Arcticibacter tournemirensis: one gene and its partner. The protein of the gene in region 2 binds, or shares a complex with, the protein of the main gene of each other region. Links are inferred from orthologs where the notes say so. Each region holds a gene or a part of one and is shown on either strand. Other genes may lie near its edges.

Region 1 (5,825 bases), 2.5 Mb from region 2 along the record:
TAACCTGTACGCTCCTGTTCGAGTAAGAACAAAGCTTTTGCATAGGAAACCGATGACGAATTCCGCCCCAGCACCATGTCGTCACAACAATATTCACGCTCGCGTCTGATCTCTGCAGAAAGAGCCCACGTTACAGGATTAAAGAATAAAATCATGTCCATAACGCGCTGCAGCAGGTTCCACAAATAGTCGTTACGCCTAATATGCGCCAGTTCGTGTGTAAGGATTGCCTCAACCTGCTCAACACTAAGGTTGTTTAATGAAGCAAGAGGGAAAAAGATAACGGGCTTTATCCACCCCGTAGTAAAGGGCCCGGCAATACGCTCCCCAAAGTACAAAGTCACCTTCCGTTTTATATGTAAAACCTCCTGAAGAGACTCCATCCTGATCTGCCACAGTTGATTAATGTGGAGGCTTTTCTGATTCTTATACCATCGGATCTTCAATAGAGAGGCGATCAATATCGCCGTCTGCACCAGAATGCCCGCCAAATATAATAACCCTATTCCCGATGCATACTTATGGGCTACTGCCTTAATGCTGAAATCACCGTTGCTGACTTCGTTTGCTCCGATCACTGCGCCCGGGTATTCGGCCACTTGCTGCCCTGTAAGCGCAACCTCGACCATTCGTCCGGTAAATAGAAGAAAAATAACACATAAGGAAATATATAACAACCGGAACCGGAAAGCCGAATCCATCCAGGGAAGAAGGAATATGATTAATTTGGCTAACAAATAAATTATTAATCCCTGACCGAGGGATTCGTACATAGCCTCCGTTAAGCCGTGAAATAATTTAACAGTGTCCATACTATTCTATTTTTTATCCAGTTGATCCAAATATTTCTTTATCTGTTCGATCTCTTCCTTTGACGATTTCCGGTTACTTAAAGCCTGCATCACCAATTGGCTGGCCGATCCGTTAAATACCGTATCAATCACTTTATTAAGAATGCTGTTTCTTGTACGTTCGGGATTCATCAACGCTTTGTATATGTGAGTCCGCGAACTGGTATCGCGCTCTACCATCCCCTTCTCGTGCATAATTTGCATAAGCTTGAGTGTAGTAGTATAACCTACTTCCTCGCCACGCTCCTCCGAAAGTATTTCATTTACTTCCCTTACAGTACACTCCCTCTTCTGCCATAATATCTGCAGAATTTCTAACTCGCTATCCGTTGGTTTTATATTCATCTTAACTACGAATAATTTCGTATTACAATAGTACGAACTATTTCGTAATTAAGAAATATTTTTAACTTTTTTTAACAGAAGGCAGTAACCGTATACAAGAGAAGCGCTGGTCCCTGGGTGAAACTAAAGGCAAAACTTTACATTTATTACTTACAAAGTTTAGGTTCTCAATTATTAGCTTATTTTACAACGTATCACTTATACCCTACTACGTATAACTTACAACCTACAACTTATAACGCAGGATCTCGCCGCCTATCAGGTTCACTTCCTCGTCAACGTCAAACAGAGGAAGATCTGTCTCAGGATCTAGTTTAAGCCACTGTTCCCCCTCGTCTTTCTGGATCTTCATATACTCAATTCCCTCTTTAAAAATAGTATAAACACCGTCCTCTTCGGGAAATACAGAATATGTAATATGTCCTGATTCAATATCAAAAGGTTCTTCCATGACACAAAATTAACGATATTTTGGCGGAGGGCCGACATGAGGATCTCAAAAAACTTAAATACGCCAAATAAGTTCTTAGATTAGTATCCTATACTATGATGAATTACGAAGATCAGGCACGTGCCGAACTACAAGCATGGCAGCAGAAAATGCAGCAGGATCCGGGTCTTTTCGACAAGCTCTCAAAAAGGGCGCAGGACCGGATTAACCGGATGATTCCGGAAAAAGCCCATGCCGTGATTACCACTACCATCCAAAAAATGGTAGAGGCCGTTCTGTTTGGAGCAAAATATACGTCCGCCAGAATGCTTACAGACGTTCCCTTGCAGTTCAGAGAAAATCAGTTGCAGGAACGAATATCATTTTATCGTAATTCTGCCGTTGCTGAGGGCGCCGTAACGGGCGCTGGAGGCATTCTGCTCGGACTGGCCGACTTCCCGCTCCTGCTAGGATTAAAGCTAAAATTCCTGTTTGATGCCGCTTCCGTTTATGGTTTCGACGTCAAAGATTACAAAGAGCGGCTCTATATTCTCTACATCTTCCAATTAACCTTTTCCAGCCGGAAGAAGAGAAAAGAAACATATAAGCTCATTGAAAACTGGCACACATACGAGCAAGGCTTACCGGAAAAGCCTGAAGATTTCGACTGGCGCAGCTTTCAGCAGGAATACCGCGACTATATTGATCTGGCCAAAATGGCGCAGCTACTACCGGTAATCGGTGCCGCAGTAGGTGCTATTGCCAATTATAAACTCATGAATCAGTTAGGCGAAGCAGCAAAAAATGCTTACAGAATGAGATTATTATAAGGAAAAGTTTACCTTCAGCCTTGAAGTACATACTATACCTCAGGCTTTTTAGATACAATATTGGCACGTTAACTATGTGATAGATAATTATTTTTCTTTAATATATTCACACCACTACCCCGCCGAAACCGCAAATAGCGGCCTTTTTCATTGCGGCTGCATCAAACTTCGTAAACGCACCCATTTTCAAAGCAATGAAAGCAGCCGCGAGTTTCTTTTTTGGTATCTTTTTTCTTTGCGGTCAAAGAAAAAAGTACACTCACTTTATTTTTTACTAACTTTGTTAGCAATGAAACGATCGGGAAGTGCAGATCTGCCTTTACATTACGGCTACGTTCCTCAATGGCTGGCAGAACGAATGGCAAAGTTGGGCCTGGCTATTACAGAGGCTATTATCATCGAATACGGAAAGCAGGAAGTGTTACGACGGCTCAGTGATCCTTTCTGGTTTCAGAGTCTTGGAGCTGTAATGGGCATGGACTGGCATTCTTCGGGTATTACTACCTCTGTCATGGGAGCATTAAAACGTGCCGTAAATCCTCACTCCCGAGAACTGGGGATCTATATCTGCGGCGGGAAAGGAAAATATTCGCGTGAAGCGCCCCGCGAACTTCTTTCAGTGGGCGAACGTACAGGCATTGACGGCAGCTACCTGGTGCGTTGCAGTAAGTTAAGTGCAAAAGTAGATAACACCGCCATTCAGGATGGCTTTCAGTTATATATGCATAGCTTTATAGTAAGCGATGAAGGCCAGTGGACGGTTGTTCAGCAGGGAATGCAGACCGGAGGATCAACAGCAAGACGTTATCACTGGCATTCTTCGTCCCTCGCCTCTTTCGTGGACGAACCTCACACAGGTATTTGCGGAACAAATCAGGGAAGTATTTTAAACATGGTGGCCAGGGAGGCTTCCACCGCAAGAGATGGAGTAATGGCCTTAACTGTCGAGAACCCAAAACAGATGCTTGCCGAGGCGCAAAAACTGGTTATGCCTGCACATCACGACGTACGCTCAAAAGATGTAGATCTGAAACGGCTTGGAAGCATCCTCTGGCTGGCGCGCGACAAGAGGCCGTCGGATTTCGAAGAGCTCCTGCTGCTCGAAGGTGTAGGTCCCCGCACACTGCAGTCCCTTGCTCTGGTAAGCGAAGTAATTTACGGAACTCCATCCCGCTTTAAAGATCCTGCACGCTTTTCTTTTGCCCACGGCGGCAAAGATGGCCACCCATTTCCAGTGCCAATCAACGTTTACGATGAAACGATAAGCACATTGCAGACAGCGGTACACAAAGCAAAAATGGGCAATTCCGATAAACAACTGGCTCTTCGAAAACTAGGTGAGATTGCACAAAAGGCCGAAAAAGACTTTAAACCAAACAACAACTTCGAACAGCTGATCGAAAAAGAACGGAATGAATCCTGGCGCTATGGAGGCCGTACCGTTTTTGGCAAAGCTAAACCGCCTGTTGATCAGCAGTTAAAACTCTTCTGAGTTTATCGCCACGCTTTTATCATCCTGTCCTTCCCCCGTAAGTCTTTCTTCAATTCTGTTTTAAAGCCTTTCGCTTCCAGTAAAGCACATGTTTCAGCGCCAAAGTGCTCGTTGATTTCAAGAAAGATAGATCCTTCAGAATCAAGGTGCCTGAGACTGAAATCGGCGATATACCGGTAAAATATCAGTGGGTCTTCATCAGGCACAAACAAAGCGGTATGAGGCTCAAAATCAAGAACGTTCTTATGCATTCCTTTTTTCTCGGAACTGGTAACATAAGGGGGATTACTTGTAATGATGTTAAATCTAACAGGCTGAAGACTAAATGTACTATCCAAAATATCTCCCTGGATAAACCGAACCTCCGTTCCATTGAGAGCGGCATTCGCTGTTGCCGTTTCGAGAGCATCAGAGGAAATATCAAGTCCACATATTACAGCTTCAGGAAGATTTCGCTTCAGTGCAACAGGGATACAGCCGCTGCCGGTACCAATATCAAGAACAGAGAGCGCTTCCTCAGCTCTTTTAATCCGGTTTTTTTCTTTTACAAAAGTCAGCACCCAGTGTACAAGCTCCTCAGTCTCGGGCCGGGGTATAAGCACAGAAGAGTTTACTTTAAACCGCAGTCCGAAAAAGTCGGCTTCTTCCATCACATACTGAAGAGGCCTTCCCAAACGAAGTTCGTCAAGAATTCTTATAAGAGAGGTTTCCTGCACTAACGTAACAGAATCATTCTTATGAAGCAGATAATAGCTCTTGCTCACATTGCAAACATGTTCTACAGCAAGCGCTGCTATGCTTTTAGCCTCATCCTTCTCGTAAAAGGATGGTAGCTGATTTACATATATTGTTTCTATATCTCCAAATGTCATGTTTCCTGAAAAGTAAACGGTCTTTTGTTGTGTTCTTCTATTTTACAAACTAAGACTTGTTTGATATGCAAGTTTACATAAAGCTGCATATAAAACAAGTGGATCGGTCTTATCTTCCTTTGAAAAGCAGTTTTACTGATGAAATGTAGAGAATATCATTTTATCAGTTCAGCTTTTCTCTTTTTATGTAAACTTGCATATTCTTAGATCGAATCGCTAAAGCGTTTCTTAGTAGAAAATTAAAATATCCGAAATTGTTTTGATCACACCGGAAGAAAAATACATGCATCGTGCTGTTGAGCTGGCACGGCTGGGAGCGGGAAGAGTTAGTCCCAATCCCATGGTAGGTGCCGTTATTGTACATCATGATAAGATCATTGGTGAGGGCTTTCACCAGGAGTACGGCAAAGCACATGCAGAAGTAAATGCTGTCAATTCAGTATTTGCTGCCTTTGCGGATGCAGAAGCCAGGTTAAAAGAGTCGGTAATATACGTCACGCTGGAACCATGCTCGCATTATGGAAAGACACCACCATGTGCCCACCTGATTATCAGGCACGGGATCCCGAAAGTGGTGATAGGCAGTCCTGATCCCTTCGATCAGGTTAACGGAAAAGGCATTCAGCAACTAAGGAATGCCGGTATAACGGTTGAAGAAAACGTCCTCCGGAAAGAATGCGACTTTCTAAACCGCCGCTTTTTTACGAGGTTAAAAAAACAGCGGCCCTACATCATTTTGAAATGGGCTGAAACAGCCGATCACTTTTTCGCTCCTAATAATGGTTCGCAGCAATGGATAAGCTCCGCAGCCGCCCGTATCCTTACGCACCGCTGGCGTGCGGAAGAGGATGCCATACTGGTCGGAAAGAACACCGCCTTAATAGACAATCCGCAGCTCAACGTGAGGGAATGGCGTGGCCGCAACCCGAAAAGGATTGTCATAGACCGCCATCTCGCACTACCTCCGGGCCTCCATCTGTTCGACCAGAGTCAGCAAACCATCAT
Region 2 (7,781 bases):
AGTTCCGCTTCCTCTTCAGAGCATTTATTTTCTAATAATTTTTTAAACAAAACCGATAGTTCCTGGTCGTTCATTCATTAAGCTTTATCTAAAGACGCATTTCAAAAGAAAACGGGGGGATTAAGTTCTTAAAAGTATAACTTACTCAACAAAAAAGAAACAGCTGTAAAACAACCTATAGTTTCCATGTTCGCCGTAATAAAAGTTCTAACCAGGCGTTTTGCCGTACAAAGATATTCTTTAACCGTATATGGAGAAATCCCGAGCCTGCCTGCAGTTTCTTTATAACTAAAACCGTCAATTTTACATAGTTGATAAACATGCCGTTGCTGAGGGGAAAGCAGAGCCAACGCCTGCTCTAAAAGCATCTTACTTTCCTTGAAATATATATCTTCTTCTATATGGGAATAGTGTTCAGTTATGGTGGATATAAAATGGGCCCTCATTTTTTTGTCACTTTCCAACTTCCTATAAAAGTCGCATACCAGATTCGATGCGGCACGGTAGAGATAAGAGGAAAAATCAAATTCATAAGTAATAGCTTCCCGATGTTGCCATATCCGTGAAAATAAAACCTGAATCATCTCCTCTACAACATCGTTGTCCTTTACCATCCTATACATATTAATATACATTTTTCGACTGTATTTGTTGTATAGCCTTGTAAAGGCAAGAACATCACCTGCTTTTAACAAGGTAACTAATTCCATATCGGACTGTTCGTTGCAGATATTCATATCTATAAAATATCAATCTTAACCGTTCCTGACAGTTCTGCTGTTTCCATACCGGCCACTGTACCGGAACCAAACAAAGCCACTATTTTCATTCATCATAACAGATCAAATCGAAGGCTATTAGCTAGTTTAAAAAATCATCTCTTTGATCCCTTCTTGAAAACAGCACAGAGCAAAGAACAACCCTCCCGCAAATCACTGATTTCAGAAGAGTGAATTAAAAAAGGTTTAAAGATTTTTTTCAAGGTGTAATATTTTTCGTCATAAAATTCGTCGTTTATACTGATCAGTGGACAATAATACTTGTCTCCTTAAGATTTGGCAACCTTAACTGTCCTGCTCGATATTAACAACATTCTTCCCTTCGTTTAATTATATTGGATCAAGCGGAATACTTGGGGGATACAATGAAAAGTTGTTTTTTTGCGGAGAGTTAATAACACGTAAAAAGAGTAACCCTTGCAAGATCCATACCTACAGTTAGCGAGCATATTATTACCGAAAGGCATCTTAGAATTTTTTGAATTAACACAGGTGCTTCAAAGTGCAGCAGGCCTGCATATATATCTTGAAGAGAAGAATATCCTTCCCCAGGAATATCACAACCAAAAGCTGGAATCCAAGGGGTTCATGCCCGAAATCACCATTCAGGACTTTCCTATCCGGGGCCAGAAGGTAAACTTGTGTATAAAACGGCGCAGATGGGAAGTAGCAGATAAAGGGACTATAGTAACCAGAGACTGGGATTTAGTACAGAAAGGAGCGCGGATGACCACAGAATTCGCCGCTTTTTTAAAAGGAATATTTGGATAATTATCCGGTAAGCTGTCATCAACTGGGACACTATTTTAGGATTGACGGTAAACAGTTACAGGAACAATATAAAGATCATATCAGTACATTCCATCAGTGGGAACAGAAAGATCATGCTGCCGAATGGATGATATTCCCGGCCAACATGGGAGAATACCTCAGTATAGATGAAACGGCCCTCTCTGGCGGAGAATTGTATACTATAATCACTAATAAGGCTGCAAGAGGGAGAAAAGGGAGCATTGTAGCCATGCTGAAAGGCACTCAGGCCGATCAGATCATTGCAGTTTTAGAGCGTATATCATTCCGCCTGAGAAAAAAAGTAAAAGAAGTAACCCTGGATATGGCTGCAAATATGGCCAAAGCTATCCGAAGATGCTTTCCATCTGCCCGCCGGGTCATTGACCGGTTCCATGTACAAAAGCTTGCCAGCGATGCTGTTCAGGAGCTCAGGATCAGATACCGGTGGGAAGCTTTGGAAGAGGAGAACGGACGGATTGCCCAGGCCAGGAAAACCAAACAAAGCTATCAGCCTGAGGTGCTTCCTAATGGCGATACCCTCAAGCAGCTCCTGGCCCGAAGCAGATATCTGCTCTTTAAACACGAAAGCAAATGGACTCCATCACAAAAAGAACGTGCAGACATCCTATTTCCCCGCTATCCCCTGTTACATAAAGCCTATCAGTTAGCCCTCAGGTTAAGTAACATCTTTACCATCTGTAAGAGCAAGACACAGGCTTTTAAAAGACTGGCCATGTGGTATAATGATGTGGAAACTTCTGCTATTGATTCTTTCAGCACAGTAGCCAGATCGGTACAAAGCCATTACGAATATATCCTGAACTTCTTTGACAACAGAAGTACCAACGCCGCTGCTGAATCTTTCAATGCCAAGATCAAGGCTTTCAGAGCTACCTCCAGAGGTGTTAGAGATACTGCTTTCTTCTTATTCCGTCTTGCTAATATTTATGCTTAATAAAGCCTTCCCCCCAGGAATTCCGCTTGATCCATTATATTGTAACCCGGCACCTTTAGAAATTGATAAGTATAAAAGTGATGATTCGGATCCCCGATCCACGGTCCCGCGGATCTCAAAATCACTAAAAATACAAAAGCCACTCATTTCTGAGTGGCTTTTGCGGTCCGGACGGGACTCGAACCCGCGACCCCATGCGTGACAGGCATGTATTCTAACCAGCTGAACTACCGAACCGTTCCTTTTGGGACTGCAAATATAGCTTGTTTCTTTTATTTGTCAATATATATTTTCAATTAGTTCCCTTAAAGCTGACTATCAGGCAAATAATTTTCAACGAATATTCACAAAGTCGATTTTTAACTCTATATGCCCGATCCTTCTTTCATTTTCTCTGCATTTTCGGCAAATTGAAGGGCATCGATGATGTCCTGTATCTCTCCATCCATAATAGCCGGGAGGTTATACATCGTTAATCCGATACGATGTTCTGTTACTCTCCCCTGTGGATAATTATAGGTACGGATCTTCGCCGAGCGGTCACCGGTAGATACCATTGTCTTTCGTTTGGCAGCGATATCTCCTGTTTGCTTCTGAACCTCCAGGTCGTAAAGTTTACTACGCAGCATTTCCATGGCAAGCTCGCGGTTAGCAAGCTGAGAACGCTCTACCTGGCAAACTACCACCATCCCTGTCGGTTTATGGGTCAGTTGCACCTTTGTTTCTACTTTGTTTACGTTCTGTCCTCCTGCACCTCCCGAACGCGAAGTCTGCATCTCCACATCGGCAGGATTAAGATAAAAATCAACTTCTTCTACTTCGGGCAATACAGCTACGGAAGCTGCCGAGGTGTGAACACGTCCCTGTGTTTCGGTATCCGGCACGCGCTGTACACGATGCACACCCGACTCGTACTTAAGCTGGCCATAGACATCTTCTCCCGAAACCTTAAGAATCACCTCCTTGTAGCCACCTGCAGTACCTTCTGTTACGTCCACCACCTCCGTTCGCCAGCCTTTCTTCTCGAAAAACCGTGTATACATCCGGTAAAGGTCTCCAGCAAACAAAGCTGCCTCGTCGCCTCCTGTACCTCCGCGAATTTCGACGACTGCATTTTTAGCATCCTCGGGATCCTTAGGTATCAGCATCAGACGAATTCTCTCCTCCATTTCCTCTTTCTGCTCAAGCAAATCATCAAGATCAAGCTTCGCCATCTCGCGCAACTCATCGTCTTTCTCGTTATTGAGGATATCCCGGTTTGCATCTATATTAGATACGACATTGTGATATACCTTATACTCCTCCACGATCTTTCCCAGATCCTTATATTCCTTATTCAACTGAGCAAAACGTTTCATATCGCCGATGGTTGCAGGATCACTCAGCTCCCGCTCCACCTCTTCCCAGCGTAATTTTATCGCTTCTAATTTATCTAGCATGTTTTATTCAAAAGCAAAAGCATAGTCGGAGAACGTCCCCCAATGACTGATGCGGTTTATACTTATTTTTTTACAAAGTGCACAAAAATAAGGCTTTTTATACAAAAAGTAACGGCCATTAGGTTTTCGCCCGGGAAACTAGTTTAAGAACATAAAAGATAGCACAGGGGACTGGATAAACCCGGATAAATGCCTGACAAGTGTCTAACCAAAGCCTGATCTCGTCAGCATCTTGTCAGCATCTCCTCAGGATCATGTCAGACTAAAGTCTGACGAGAGTCTGACATGATGCTGACAAGAGCCTAATGAGATGCTGACAAGATCAGGTTCTGGTCAGGCACTGGTCTGGGACTTTTAAGGGATTGGAGTGATAAGTGTATCCCGGAGATTTACTTATGGATGCTACTTACAAGATAACAATGATAATATAGGGCCGTCTTTGAACATTAAACATGACCAGGGTATGATGCTCCTCCACGGGTAAAGCAGAACATCACATTATATACTGGGAGAGAACAAAAATAAATTGTTATTTTGGGGTTGGATTCGCTTTTTGCCTTTCGATAGAATATTTATGAAAATTTAGCGCAAAAGATTGCAGATGGACAATACTTTAAGCAAAGAGAAGCCAGTAGTACGACTAAGGGCATTCCGTGCGATTGATGACCCCGAGGCCTGTGCATTGTTTGTAGAAGGACATACGCATGTGCTTACTAATTTCGGGATTCAAAAAATCACCTCTGCAAGGCATGGATGGCTTACTAATCCGGCAGCTTTTGTGCTGATAGTAGAATCATTGGACAAAAAGAAAGTATATGGCGGCGCCCGCATACATGTTGCAGGCGGAAGTGAACCCTTACCCATTGAGCAGGCTACAGGAGCGATGGATCCGACAATCCATAGTCTGGTGAGAAAATATGCACTGTATGGCACCGGAGAAGGCTGCGGACTATGGAATTCAAGGGAAATCGCTGGCTACGGTATCGGCAGTATCTTCTTAACCCGCGCAGCAATATCGCTTGCCCCTCAGATCGGTATTAAATCGCTTTTTGCGCTTTGTGCCCCTTATACTGTAAAGTTAACCGAAACTGTAGGATACCGCCTTGAAACAAGGGTGGGAAATAACGGCACGTTTTACTATCCAAAATTAGATCTTATAGCAACAACAATGATCTATGAAGATATGGACGGATTAAGCACGGCAAGCGAAGAAGATCGCAACTCCATGATGGAATTAAGGAAAAACCTCAATATTGTTCGTACCGAGGTGTTAAGAAAAAAAGAAATAGAAATCCATTATGAGCTGGAGATTCCCAACCTGGATAAATGGAGCCTTGCCGACACTATCGCAAACTCTCAAAAAATACGCCCTGTTACTATTGACGAAAACAATCTGAATATCTTATAAAATTGCAATACACACACCAAATGTCAGATAAACACTACGACATCAGTTATCTGGAAGGAACTGCGTCGATCCTAAAAAAACTAAAGGAATATTCATATAATCCATTTACTGCCATTCTGAAAGGAACCGTCCTTGAGTTGGGTTGCGGCACAGGCATTGATGCCATTAATCTGGGTAACTTGCTGGGCAAGGAAGTAAAGATTGTTGGGATTGATCATGACTCCCGGATGATTGATAAAGCGATCAGCGCTGCGGCTGATAATGAGAATGTAGAGTTCATTCTTTCAGAAGCTAGTCCAATCCCTTTTGAAGATGCCACTCTTTCCGGCATTCGTACCGAAAGACTGATTCAGCACCTTAAAGAGCCACAGAAAGTAATAAACGAGGCTTACAGAGTATTAAAACCAGGACAACCGCTGGTTATTGTGGAAACCGACTGGAGCAACCTCTCGTTTTATAATGCAGATACTGCGATAGAAGAAAAAGTGAGCCGTTATCTTACTGATGAAAAAATAAATAATGGCAGGGCGGCCAGACAGCTTACCGGCTATCTCGAAAAAGCAGAATTCAAAAACATCAAACTTGAGGTATTTCCCTTCGCATTAAAGTCATTGAAAGAAGTTTTCACTTATTTGCTTATTGATCAGTCACTAACAGAAATGAAGAGCAAGGGGTATTTAAACGCTGAGGAATACGATTCGTTTATTGCTTCTTTGCAACGGGCCGATTCGAACCATTACTTTGCTTGCTCAATGAACCTGGTGGTAGCTTCTGCTTTAAAATAAATGACCCACATGCTAAAGAATTTTCTTATTGCTGTTCTTTTCGTTTTTGTTTGTTCTTTTTGCAAGGGACAGGTTGTTATTACAAAGTCTACAGAAAGGGTACTTGCGGGAAAAGAGTTGTTCACATTGCAGCCCAATAAGGAAATTGGCTTTAAAGAGGTCTTACATTCTTCAGACTTTGTTCCCTCTACGGTAACCGTACCTAATTTTGGCCTGAGCAAATCAAGTATCTGGCTAAAGTTTAGTATCAGCAATCAGTCGTCAGACAATCATTTAGTATTACATATTGCTTATCCTGAACTGGATAAGGTAGAACTCTTCTCGCCCGGAAAAAATGGCGACTACGAGCATATTTCATCGGGAAAGGATGTTTTCTTTAATACGCGGAAATACAAATCGCCGGATTATCTATTCGACCTCAATGTTCCGGTCAATACTACTAAAACTTTTTTTCTGAAGATACGAGGGGATAAACAAATTTTCCTCCCGATATATGTAAGCCGGCCAACAGCGCAGTTCCAACAAAGCAGCAAAGAAAATATGCTTTCGGGAATTTACATAGGTATCGTTCTGATCATGCTCTTTTACAACCTCTTTGTATACTTCTCGGTTCAGGACAGGAGCTATTTATACTATGTAATTTACATCTTTTTTGTAGGGCTTACGCAGGTTGGCTTAAAGGGCTATAATTTCCAGTATCTGTGGCCTGCCTGGCCTGGTTTTGATTCGAAAAGTATCATCTTATTCGCCTCAACCAGCGGATTTGCGGCCCTGCTCTTTACCAACAACTATCTTGAGGTTGGTAAAAACTTCAGAAGAGCACGACCGGCGTTATGGCTTTGCATGGGACTATTTATTCTCAGCTTTGTGCCTACTCTTGCCGGCAATATACCGTTAGGCTTTAAAATAATGCAGTCGGCTACTTCGCTGGCATCCATCGTTATATTCGTTACCTCGCTTACCATCATGATAAAGGGGTACCAGCCTGCGAAGTTCTTTTTCTCGGCATGGTCGGTGTTACTTGCCGGAGCTATTATCTTTTTGCTGAAAGATTACCAGATACTTCCCTATAACACTCTCACCAGCTATGCGATGCAACTTGCTTCGGCTATCGAGATGTCGCTGCTTTCCTTTGGTTTGGCAGATCGCATAAATATACTTAAGAAAGAGAAAGAGTTTTCGCAGGCAGAAGCGCTAAGGGTAGCCAAAGAGAACGAACGGATCATCCGTGAACAAAACGTTATACTCGAGCAAAAGGTTAATGAGCGTACGCTGGAGCTTAAAGAATCGAACGACGAACTCAATGTAACGCTTGAAGATTTAAAGCAGGCACAGAGTCAGCTGGTGGAATCAGAAAAGATGGCTTCGCTCGGGCAGTTAACGGCAGGAATTGCTCATGAAATAAACAACCCCATTAACTTTGTTACATCGAATGTAACGCCTCTGAGGAGGGATTTTGACCTGCTTATTGAAGCGCTGTCGTCAATTGAAGATATTGCTCTATCAGAGGAAACTTCAACGACAGATAAGCAAAAAAGCATAGAGAACATTAAGGAAGAGCTGGATTTCGATTACCTTAAAATAGAAATATCGCATCTTCTGAAGGGAATACATGAAGGAGCT

The links.
Region 1: the proteins of prfA (region 2) and prmC are in contact, whole or in part, in a crystal structure (PDB 2B3T), measured with the Escherichia coli proteins. The link is inferred for Arcticibacter tournemirensis from one-to-one orthologs.

What each region holds. Positions count from the first base shown.
Region 1 is NZ_VFPL01000001.1:3,085,878-3,091,702, reverse strand. What follows is about bases 2,886-5,740. They hold prmC (peptide chain release factor N(5)-glutamine methyltransferase), read right to left. Parts: upstream 4,821-5,740; coding sequence 3,951-4,820; downstream 2,886-3,950. Other genes in these bases: ribD (bifunctional diaminohydroxyphosphoribosylaminopyrimidine deaminase/5-amino-6-(5-phosphoribosylamino)uracil reductase RibD), read left to right, coding at 5,083-5,740; BDE36_RS13040 (DUF763 domain-containing protein), read left to right, coding at 2,886-3,948. In the rest of the region: BDE36_RS13060 (M56 family metallopeptidase), read right to left, coding at 1-812; BDE36_RS13055 (BlaI/MecI/CopY family transcriptional regulator), read right to left, coding at 819-1,196; BDE36_RS13050 (hypothetical protein), read right to left, coding at 1,423-1,647; BDE36_RS13045 (EcsC family protein), read left to right, coding at 1,743-2,456; more of BDE36_RS13040, read left to right, coding at 2,746-2,885; more of ribD, read left to right, coding at 5,741-5,825. UniProt on the Escherichia coli protein: Methylates the class 1 translation termination release factors RF1/PrfA and RF2/PrfB on the glutamine residue of the universally conserved GGQ motif, i.e. on 'Gln-235' in RF1 and on 'Gln-252' in RF2.
Region 2 is NZ_VFPL01000001.1:624,050-631,830, reverse strand. Bases 1,929-4,885 are described here. They hold prfA (peptide chain release factor 1), read right to left. Parts: upstream 3,966-4,885; coding sequence 2,892-3,965; downstream 1,929-2,891. Other genes in these bases: BDE36_RS02705 (hypothetical protein), read left to right, coding at 4,567-4,885; BDE36_RS02720 (ISAon1 family transposase), read left to right, coding at 1,929-2,526. Also shown: BDE36_RS02735 (FecR family protein), read right to left, coding at 1-74; BDE36_RS02730 (RNA polymerase sigma factor), read right to left, coding at 129-737; BDE36_RS02725 (ISAon1 family transposase N-terminal region protein), read left to right, coding at 1,272-1,550; more of BDE36_RS02720, read left to right, coding at 1,543-1,928; more of BDE36_RS02705, read left to right, coding at 4,886-5,373; BDE36_RS02700 (methyltransferase domain-containing protein), read left to right, coding at 5,394-6,158; BDE36_RS02695 (sensor histidine kinase), read left to right, coding at 6,168-7,781. UniProt on the Escherichia coli protein: Peptide chain release factor 1 directs the termination of translation in response to the peptide chain termination codons UAG and UAA.